DNA from 3 places in the Shinella sp. WSC3-e genome. Region 3 is predicted to be linked to each of the others. Evidence: riboswitches for the same ligand, from Rfam matches in the RefSeq annotation. Region 3 holds a riboswitch; each other region holds the start of a gene.
The links. Region 3 has a riboswitch for cobalamin ahead of AABF56_RS09360 (CbtB domain-containing protein). Riboswitches for the same ligand answer to the same signal wherever they lie in the genome.

Region 1: it holds a riboswitch for cobalamin, as region 3 does, so the genes downstream of both, AABF56_RS28125 ((2Fe-2S) ferredoxin domain-containing protein) here and AABF56_RS09360 (CbtB domain-containing protein) in region 3, are expected to answer to the same signal.
Region 2: it holds a riboswitch for cobalamin, as region 3 does, so the genes downstream of both, AABF56_RS01150 (aromatic ring-hydroxylating oxygenase subunit alpha) here and AABF56_RS09360 (CbtB domain-containing protein) in region 3, are expected to answer to the same signal.

Annotation. Positions count from the first base shown of each region.
Region 1 is NZ_OZ000532.1:305,158-308,422, forward strand. Features, by position in the region: gene AABF56_RS28120 (aromatic ring-hydroxylating oxygenase subunit alpha) at 1-839, opposite strand, end outside; cobalamin riboswitch at 1,271-1,462, shown strand; gene AABF56_RS28125 ((2Fe-2S) ferredoxin domain-containing protein) at 1,556-2,353, shown strand; gene AABF56_RS28130 (ABC transporter substrate-binding protein) at 2,364-3,265, shown strand, end outside.
Region 2 is NZ_OZ000530.1:242,468-245,732, reverse strand. Features, by position in the region: gene AABF56_RS01155 (hybrid-cluster NAD(P)-dependent oxidoreductase) at 1-389, opposite strand, end outside; gene AABF56_RS01150 (aromatic ring-hydroxylating oxygenase subunit alpha) at 391-1,635, opposite strand; cobalamin riboswitch at 1,741-1,933, opposite strand; gene AABF56_RS01145 (DUF6656 family protein) at 2,227-2,832, shown strand; gene AABF56_RS01140 (L-threonylcarbamoyladenylate synthase) at 2,988-3,265, shown strand, end outside.
Region 3 is NZ_OZ000530.1:1,860,874-1,864,138, reverse strand. Features, by position in the region: gene AABF56_RS09365 (peptidoglycan-binding domain-containing protein) at 1-823, shown strand, start outside; cobalamin riboswitch at 903-1,270, shown strand; gene AABF56_RS09360 (CbtB domain-containing protein) at 1,319-1,495, shown strand; gene AABF56_RS09355 (CbtA family protein) at 1,508-2,302, shown strand; gene cobU (bifunctional adenosylcobinamide kinase/adenosylcobinamide-phosphate guanylyltransferase) at 2,304-2,828, shown strand; gene cobW (cobalamin biosynthesis protein CobW) at 2,832-3,265, shown strand, end outside.

The sequences.
Region 1 (3,265 bases), on a different replicon from region 3:
CTCTCCACACCCTCATAGAGCGCGTAGCGGAAGGCGTGGATCGCCTCGCGGCCTTCGCGCGAGGTCTGCCAGTGATTGCCCGAGCCGACCTCGATGCCGAGGGCGCAGGTGCGCTGCTCCATCGCGGCATTCATCGCCTCGATCATGTGCAGCGGCTGCTCCAGCGCATGGGTCTGCGAATATTCGGGGTGCGCGGGACCGCAATGATAGCATTCGACGTAGTTTTCGACGGCGAGCTTCCAGTTGGCGGCAACCGGGTAGCTTTCGCGGTGGGCAACCTTGGCGCTTCCCCAGCCATACTGGCCACAGGTCGCATGCAGGAGGTGCTCGACCTCGGAAAACGCCAGCGGCACCTCGGCGAAGGAGATGAAGATCAGGCCTTCCACGACGCGGACATGCAGCGTCTTCAGCCCATGGTCCTCCCGCCTGAAATCCTTCGGCATCAGGCGCGCGGCGCGCAGGCTGCCATCATTGCCATAGGTCCAGGCGTGATAGGGACAGACGAAGACCCGCGCATTGCCCTTCGGCTTCGTGCAGACCTCCGCGCCGCGATGGCGGCAGACATTGAGCATGGCATGGATCGAGCCACCCGGCGCGCGGGTGACGATGACCTGCTCGGTATCGATGCGGAAGACCTCGAAGTCGTTCACGTCGGGGATGACGCTCTCGTGGGCGATGCAGTGCCAGTGGCGCCGGAAGATGCGCTCCATGTCGCGCCGGTAGATTTCCGGATCATGGTAGAATGGGCGGGCGAGACCATGGCCCGGCCGGTGCCCGGCAACAAGCCGGTCGATGAAATCAGCAGTTTTGTCGATTAAGGCTTCCGCGGTCGTTACCATGCTCGTTTCCCATAAATACCGGCTTTTGATCAGTATTCAGGGATGGAAGAACTAAAACAAGATCAATGGCTTGCTCCTATTAATCGATAAAATCGATCACGACGTCAGGCGCCGGAGACGGTTTCATGTCGCGATTGGAGATTCCGCGATCTTGCCGCACACGGTGCACCTCCCTCGCGCATCCTCCGGCGGAAATGCCAAATCCGGCAATCGGATCATCGGGATGCGATAGATCGGCCGAAGAATAGATCGCCCGTTCCGGGCTGGCAGACGGGCCGACGGAGCCGGGCCGGGCTTCCTGAATGCGTCATCGTGGTGGGTGGGTGACCGGCATCCGCGATCCGCCATGGCCGGGGCGTGCTCGAAGATCATCGGCGCCTTTCGGGAATCGGGCCGAGGCCGGCAGGCCGGTTGACAGCACCGACCGAGGCTGTAGGTTCACCGCGTCATGGTTCTCCTGCCGTCGGCAGGAGCTAAGAGGGAATCCGGTGGAAGACCGGAGCTGTCCCGCAACTGTAAGCGGTGAGCCTTTCGCCCACGATGTCACTGGCAGAGATGCCGGGAAGACGGGCCGAAGGCCTCGACCCGCAAGCCAGGAGACCTGCCTGACATCGTGTGATTCCGTGGTCGGGGTGTGCCGCAGGAATGACGGCTGTCACCGCAGGCGCTGTGAGAGAAACCCGTCATTTCGATGCCGCCTCGCAAATGAGGCAGCGTTGACGACCAAGAGCACCAGTCCTTCTTCGAGCCCCCCGGCGCCGGACGCCGTGCTGCTCCTTGCCAAGTCCGCCTTCGCCGCCGCACCGCACCAGGACATGCGGCGCCTCGCCACGCTCGCCGAGGGCCTCGCCGGCGCCCGGATCGTACGCTTCGCCTTCACCGAACAGGGCACGCCCTCGCTGCGCGAGGCCCTGCTCGATCTCGTCGAAGAAAATGCCGGCAGGATCCTTCTCGTCCCGCTGATGCTGCCGATGGAGCCGAGCTTTCACAACTGGCTGACGAAAACGCTGAAGCGCTGGCGGGCGGCCGATCCGCGTCCCTGGCCGTCGCTGTCGATTGCCGCAAGCCCTGCCTCCAGCACCGTCATGGCGCGCCTCATCGAAGACCTTGCCGGGACGTCGCAGGACCTGGATCTGTCCGCCCCTGCCCGGCCGGCCGCCGAAGGCTCGCTCGTGCCGGCGCAGAAGCGCCGCGTGCTCGTCTGCCAGGGCGGCCCCTGCAACTCGGCCGGCGCGGACGCCATCTGGGGACACCTGCGCAACCAGCAGGAGCGGCAGAAGCTGCGCGTGACCGGCGATGGCGTCATGACCGCCAAGTCCACCTGCCTCGGCCCCTGCAACCTCTCGCCCGTCCTGCAGGTCTTCCCGGAGGGGACCTATTACGGCGGCGTCACGGAAGAGGCCGTCGACCGGATCATTGCCGAACACCTCGTCGGCGGCCGGATCGTCGAGGCCTACGCCTATCACCCGACCGGCCGCAAGCAGCGGCTGCGCCATCTTCCCGAACAGACCTGAAGGAGAGACCATGTCTTCCAAAATCCTTTCGCGCCTTGCTGCGGCCTGGCTCGCCGCGATCGCCATAGGCGGCACAGGCCCGGCATCCGCCGCCGAGCCGCTGCATGTCGGCGCCACCTACATCACGAGCGGGCTGGACCCGGCCAAGGGGTCGAACGGTTGGGCGCTGGTCAGCCACGGCGTCGGCGAAAACCTCTTCACCGTCGACAAGGACGGACGGCTGGTGCCGGCGCTCGCCGAAAAGGCCGAGCGCACGGGCGACCTCACCTGGACCGTCACGCTGAAGCCGGACCGGTCGTTTTCCGATGGCTCGCCGGTGACGGCTGCCGCGCTCGCCGCCGGCTTCGACCACACCTTCGCCACCAACAAGGCCGCGCTCGCGACAGGCGGCAGGCTGACCTTCGAGGCCGCCGACGACCTGACGTTGAAGATCACCACGGAAAAGCCGGTCGCCTTCCTCCAGGCGCTCTTCGCCGAATGGCCGCTGATCGCCTACACGCTCGCCGACGACGGCAGCGCCGTCTTCACCGGCCCTTACCGGATCGCCGACTTCAAGGCCGATACGGCGCTGGCGCTGGAGCCGAACGCGCATTTCTCCGGCGCGCAAACGCGTTCCCCGGTGGAATTCCGCCGGTTCGGCGATGCCCAGAGCATGACGCTGGCGCTGGAATCGGGCGAGCTCGACCTCGCCTTCGGCCTGCCGTCCGAGGTGGTGGGCCGCCTGAAGGCCAATCCGGACCTGACGATCAAGTCCTTCCCGGTCGGCTACCAGTATCTCGCCTTCCTCAACACGGCTCGGCCGGCCCTGGCCGACGTGAAGGTGCGCCAGGCGCTCGACCTTGCCTTCGACCGCAGGGAGCTGGCCGCCGCGATCAACGGCGGGGAACCGGCAACCGGCGCCTACGCCGCCTA
Region 2 (3,265 bases), 1.6 Mb from region 3:
AGGTATTTTTCGGCGGGATAGCGCACGAAGGAAAAGTCGCCGAGCGGGCCGAAGGCCTTCAGCCGCATGCCGGGGCGCAGGGTGTCGAACATCCAGCGCGTGCCGATCGAGTTCTTCTGCGCCTTCACCGTCACGGAAACGGAGAAGGGGCGCGAGGGCGTCGAGGAGAGCGTGTAGGTCCGCATCACGGGCTCGTCTTCCGACACCGGCAGTTCCAGCGTGACGAACTGGCCCGGCAGGTAGCGGAACCAGTTGTCGCGATCGGAGCGGAAGGTGAAGGTCATCACGTCCGATGTCTCCACCGTGGCGGCGATGCATTCCAGCATGTGCTGGCGATCGTTCCACGGATGAAGCTCGTCGAAGTGGCGGAAATGGCTGGCGATCGTCATGTCAGGCCACCCGCGAGAGCGGCTTCCTGCCGCCGTCGAGCCGGTCGATCATGAAATTCGTATACCATTCGACGAACTGCATGACGCCGCCCTCGTCCTCCGGCGAATAGGGGCCGGGCTGGTAGGCCGGCGAGCGGATGCCGAAGGCGTTTTCCTCGACGATCCGCCGGTCCTGATCGTTCGTCTCGGTCCAGACATGGGTGAGCTCGTCCAGACGATAGTCGACCCCCTCGACGGCGTCCTTGCTGACGAGCCATTTCGTCGTGACCTGCGTCAGTTCGGGACCGAGCGGCAGGACGCGGAAGGTGATGGCGTGATCGGCGAGCACATGGTTCCATGTCGTCGGATAGTGGAAGAGCAGCAGCGTGCCGATGTGGCTTTCCAGCACCTCATTGGATAGGGGGCGCTGGACGGCCCTGGCCCCGGACATGGTGTAGCTCTCGGCATCCTGGATGAGCGGCATGCGCGCGGCACGGAACTGGCCGGTCGGCGACATCCTGAATTCGCTCGGCAGGCCCGCCGCCTCGCACTTTTCCCAGTGCGCGGCGATGACCGGATCGTCCTTGGCGCCCTGTACGCCCGTCGCGGTCGGCGCCTCGGGGTAGGTGCGGCAGAGTTCGGGATGGTTGGCGGCGCAATGGTAGCACTCGCGGTTGTTCTCCCAGACGAGCTTCCAGTTGCCCTTCTCGACGATCGTGCTTTCGAAGGCGACCTTCGTCTCGCCGAGGCGATGGCGGCCGAGATAGGGCTCGACCGCTGCGCGGAACGGCGCGAAATCGGGGGCCTCGTCGGCCAGGCAGAGGAAGATGTAGCCGCCGACGGTCTCGCAGTGCACCCGTTTCAGGCCATGCTGGCTCTTGTCGAAATCCTCCGCCATGTGGCGGGCGAAGAGCAGCGAACCGTCCAGCTCGTAGGTCCACTGGTGGTAGGGACAGACGAGCTTGGCCGAGGAGCCCCTGTGCTGCGTGCAAACGCGCGAGCCGCGGTGGCGGCAGGAATTGTGCAGGGCGCGCACGGTGCCCGTGCGGTCGCGGGTGATGACCACGGGATAATCGCCGATCTGCACGGTAAAATAGTTGCCGGCCTTCGGGATCTCGCAGTCATGGCCGACGAACAGCCAGTCGCGGTACCAGATCGTCTCCAGGTCCAGCTTGTAATGGTCGGGGTCGATGTAGAAGGCCTGCTCGAGGCTATGGCCCTCGCGCCGGTTCTTGAGCTTGCGGAGCACGTCGCTGCGAATGTCCATGCCGGATCCTCGGATTGCAAATTGGGGATACGGCGCACGGAAGGAGACGGCGTCCGGGCGCAAGGCGCACGGACTGCACGCTTCCCGGCCGCCCGCCGCAGCCAGTCACGATCGTTGCCCAAGGCTGGTTTCCGGGCTGAGGAGCGTCCTTGCGAACCATCGCGGCGCCTTCCCGGACATCTTGTCCAGTGGCGTCCTGCCGCGTTTTCTCCAACACCGTTGCGGGGGCAGCGCCGGATTTCAACCGGCTTCCCAATTCTCCGCCTTTTCGGGCGGCACCTCGAGTGTCCTTATCTAAGCGCAAGAATCGGCGAATGACATGCCAGAAAGCGACATGCCATTCCGATTTGACGACAGGAGGAAAACAGCGGGAGCCCGAGTTTTCCTTCACAATATTGCATATATTTCAATCGATTATGCAAAATAAACGGGCACGCTGACCGCATTGGAGGCAGGCCGGTCGCCGGGCTGCCACATTTGCCATATTGCGACCCGACGCGCCAAAGGAAACGGGAGCGCCCCGGCAAGGAATGCTTAACGCGGTTTCCATAAACTTGCCCGCAGGGAAGCGCGAGGATGGAGTACCGGCGCGTGCAGCAAACCAAGTTCCGTTATTACGACGCGGTCGCCTACAAGCGTGCGAACCAGCCGAAGCCGGCGGTGCATACCGAATTCCTGCGCACCGGCCGCATCGACCGGAACCTCCCCTGGAGCCCGAGCGAGAAGCGTTACCTCACCTATCAGGAAGTGGCCGAGCGCACCGGCCGCAAGCTGGAAAATGCCGGCAACGTGACGCATGACCGCATCAACGGCTTCCACCAGTCGATCCGCTTTCCCAAGCTGATCTTCCACCGCACGCTCGCCCAGACGCCGCATCTCGGCTATTGCCACATCACCGTCGCCAATTCCCGCTTCGCGGAATTCGAGAACGTGCAATGGGCCTTCTACATGGCCAATTTCTTCGCCGAGATCGGCGAGGAGGAGCAGTTCTTCGCCGATATCTCGAAGACCGCGAAGCGCATGTACTTCGCCGTCGCCATCACGCCGGCCGAAGAGGAAGGCCGCCTGCAGATCGACCGCAAGGTGCGCGGCAACGGCGTGCTCTTCCGCACCGACGATCCCAAGCTCGCCATGAAGAACGTGCTGATGCTCGGCGCGCACAACGAGGCGCTGCGCAAGATCATCCGCGCGCTGTAGCCCCTTCCCCGCCGCGTCAGGTCCTTCCGGACGGCCGACAGATCATCCATTCCTTGCCGGCCGGGAAGGGTTGGGGCGAGGATGGCCTTGCGACAGCGCCCCTTGGCTTTTGCCGGAAAAGCCCTGTAAAGGAAGCCCGGACAAGGAAGGGCGACATGGCGGACATCGTGGATACGCGGACGGATGCGGAGGCGGCGCTGGCACGGGCCTGCGAGGCGCTCGGCCGGGGCGTGCCGGTCGCCATTCCCACCGAGACGGTCTACGGCCTTGCCGCCGACGCCACCAACCCGCTGGCCATCACCCGCATCTACGAGATGAAGGGCCGGCCGCGCTTCAATCCGCTGATCTGCCACATGGCCGATCTTGCTATGGCCGAGGCGCATGCGGTCTTCGATCCGCTGTCGCGCGCGATCGCCGAGGCCTTCTGGCCGGG
Region 3 (3,265 bases):
CAAGCTTGCGGCGGAAAAGGCCGCCGAGGTGGAACGGTTGAAGGCGGAAGCCGCGAAGGCCGCTGCCGACGCCGAGGCCAAGGCCGCCGAGGCGGCCCGCCTTGCCGAGGAAGCCGAAAAACGCGCCGAGGAAGCGGCCGCCGCCGAACGGGCTGCGCAGGCGAACGACACCGCCGCCCGCGAAAACGAAGCGCAGGACGCGGACACGAAGAACCGCGGCCTTGCCGTCGAGCGCGCCGACGATGCGGCGAAACGCGAGGAGGAGACCTTCCAGAAGGCCGTGCTCGACGGTTCGGAAAAGGCCTTCCGCGCCTATCTCGATGCATATCCGGACGGCCGTTTCGTCGCCGATGCGCGCGAGCGCCTTGCGGCGCTGGCAGACACGGCCCGGCAGGCGGCCAAGCCGAAGCAGGAAAGCGAAACGGCCACCGTGGAGACTGAGCGGAAGGCCGAGCAGCCGGTCGTCGACCGCCGCGAGGCCTATATGGATCGTTCGACCCGCGTGCAGGCGCAGCGCTGGCTGAGCATGCTCGGCTTCAACACCTATGGCGTCGACGGCGTTTTCGGTTCGCGCACCCGCGCCGCGATCGCCGCCTGGCAGGGGGCGTCCGGCTACCGTGCCGACGGTTACCTCTCCCGCCAGCAGTACCGCGCCCTCCGGCAGGCCGCGCAATATGCCGAGGCCCGGCAGAATCGCCAGCGCCGCTACCAGCAGGACTACGACGTGCTCGAAGGCCCGGTCGACGGCTATTACGAGCGCTACTACCGCGACGACGGCTATTACAATGGCGGCGGTGGCGTGGTGATCATCCCCGGCTATTGAGATCGCGACGGCCGGACGGCGGTTTCAGCACAGGTGATGACGCTGCCGGTCGATTGACTTCCCAGGGGCGGAAGCATAATCATCCGGGATATTGGATGGTTCCCGGATCCGGAAACGGATCGGGGAGTAAATGGGAATGTGACGCGGCGGACCCAACCAGGGCGCTGCAATCACGGCCGACCCCGCGACTGTAGAGTGGCGAGGGACGCCCATCCGGACGGGAGGATCTGCGCGGAACGGGGCAATGGTGCCTTCGACCCGCGCCGTGACAACCAGCCGGAAAAGCCACTGGGTGGCATCGCGATCAGCAGGGGTTGGACGCCTCTTTCTCTACGAATCGTCCGCCTTTTCGCGATGCCGGAGCCTGGGAAGGCGAGGGCGACCCGCAGGCGTTTTTCAACGCCGGACGCTGCGAGCCAGGAGACCTGCCAGCCAATGCGAAGGACATTTCGTCCGACCTGGGGAGGTTTCCCCGCCGCCTGCACGGAGGTTGTCATGGCTGTTTCGACTACGTCTTCTGTTACCCTTTCCGCCAACGACCGTCTCGTCGCCGGCGTTTTCGCTCTCCTGCTCGGCGCCTTCCTGGTGTTCGGCGCGGGCCTTGCGAATTCCGCCGTGCTGCATGACACGGCCCACGATACGCGTCACTCCTACGGCTTTCCCTGCCACTAAGGAGTTTTCGACATGATCGTTCGTTATCTCCTGGCCGCCCTGGTGGCCGGGCTGTTCTCCGGCGTGCTGATGACGGCCGCCCAGGAGGCCCGGGTCGTTCCGCTCATCCTGCATGCCGAGGAATTCGAGGGCGGCGACGAAGCCGCGCCCGCCGCGGAAGGCACCACGCCCAGCACCGGTACGGAGGGCGCCGCACAGACGCAGGACCATTCCTCGCTCGGCGCCGTCATCCTGGACGTCGCCTCGGCGCTTTCGCCGGTTTCCGTCGCCTATGCCCATGAGGGCGAGGATCACGAGGAGGGCGGCATCATGTTCGGCATGAGCCGGTTCTCCGGCACGCTGCTCGCCAACCTCGTCACCGGCGCCGGCTTCGGCCTGCTGCTCGCCGGCTTCAGCCTCGTTTCCGGCCATCCGATCACGGTGGCGAACGGCGCGCTCTGGGGCGCGGCGGGGTGGCTTGCCGTGCACATGCTGCCGGCCATCGGCCTGCCGCCGGAGCTTCCGGGCTTCCCCGCCGCCGATCTCGGCGACCGCCAGGTCTGGTGGATCGCGACCGTCATCCTTTCGGCGGCCGGCCTCTACCTGTTGTTCCTCAAGCAGAACATCGTCGCCAAGGTCATCGGCATCGTTCTGATCGCGGCGCCGCAGGTCTATGGCGCGCCGCAGCCGGGCGACATCTCCAGCAACGTTCCGGCCGTGCTCGGCGCGGAATTCGCCGTCGCCGCCCTGGCCACGACCCTGTTCTTCTGGATCGTGCTCGGCCTCTCGCTCGGCTTTGCCAACGAGAAGATCGCCAAGGCTGCCTGACATGACATCGACATCGCCCGGAGCCGTCCTGGTTCTGGGCGGTGCGCGTTCCGGAAAATCCGCTTTTGCCGAGAGGCTGGTCGCCGAGACCGGCCTCTCGCGTCATTATATCGCCACCGGCCGCGCCTTCGACGACGAGATGCGCGCGCGCATCGCGCGGCACCGGGAGGATCGCGGCGACGGCTGGCAGACCCATGAGGAGCCGCTGGCGCTCGCCGCGCGCATAAGGGACGTGGCGCGGGCCGACCGGGCCGTGCTCGTCGACTGCCTGACGCTGTGGGTGACGAACCTGATGCTGGAAGAGCGGGACATCGCCGCCGAATCCTCCAGCCTCCTGGAGGCCATCCGGCAGGCGCCCGGCCGCATCGTCCTCGTCTCCAACGAGGTCGGCCTCGGCATCGTGCCTGACAATCGCATGGCGCGCGAATTCCGCGATCATGCCGGGCGGCTGCACCAGAAGGTCGCCGCCCTCGTGCCTGAAGTCTATTTTGTCGCGGCCGGACTGCCGCTGAAAATGAAGGGTTGAGCCATGCTGCAACAGAAGATCCCCGCCACCGTCATCACCGGCTTCCTCGGCGCGGGCAAGACGACGATGATCCGCAACCTCCTGCAGAATGCGGGCGGAAAACGCATCGCGCTCATCATCAACGAGTTCGGCGATCTCGGCGTGGACGGCGACGTGCTGAAGGGCTGCGGCGCGGAGGCCTGCAGTGAGGACGACATCATCGAGCTCACCAACGGCTGCATCTGCTGCACCGTCGCCGACGATTTCATCCCCACCATGACGAAGCTCCTGGAGCGGGAGAACCGTCCGGACCACATCGTCATCGAGACCTCGGGCCTTGCCCTGCCGCAGCCGCTCGTCGCGGCCTTCAACTGGCCCGAGATCAAGACGCAGGTGACGGTCGACGGCGTCATCACCGTGGTCGACAGCGCCGCCGTCGCCGCCGGCCGTTTTGCCGA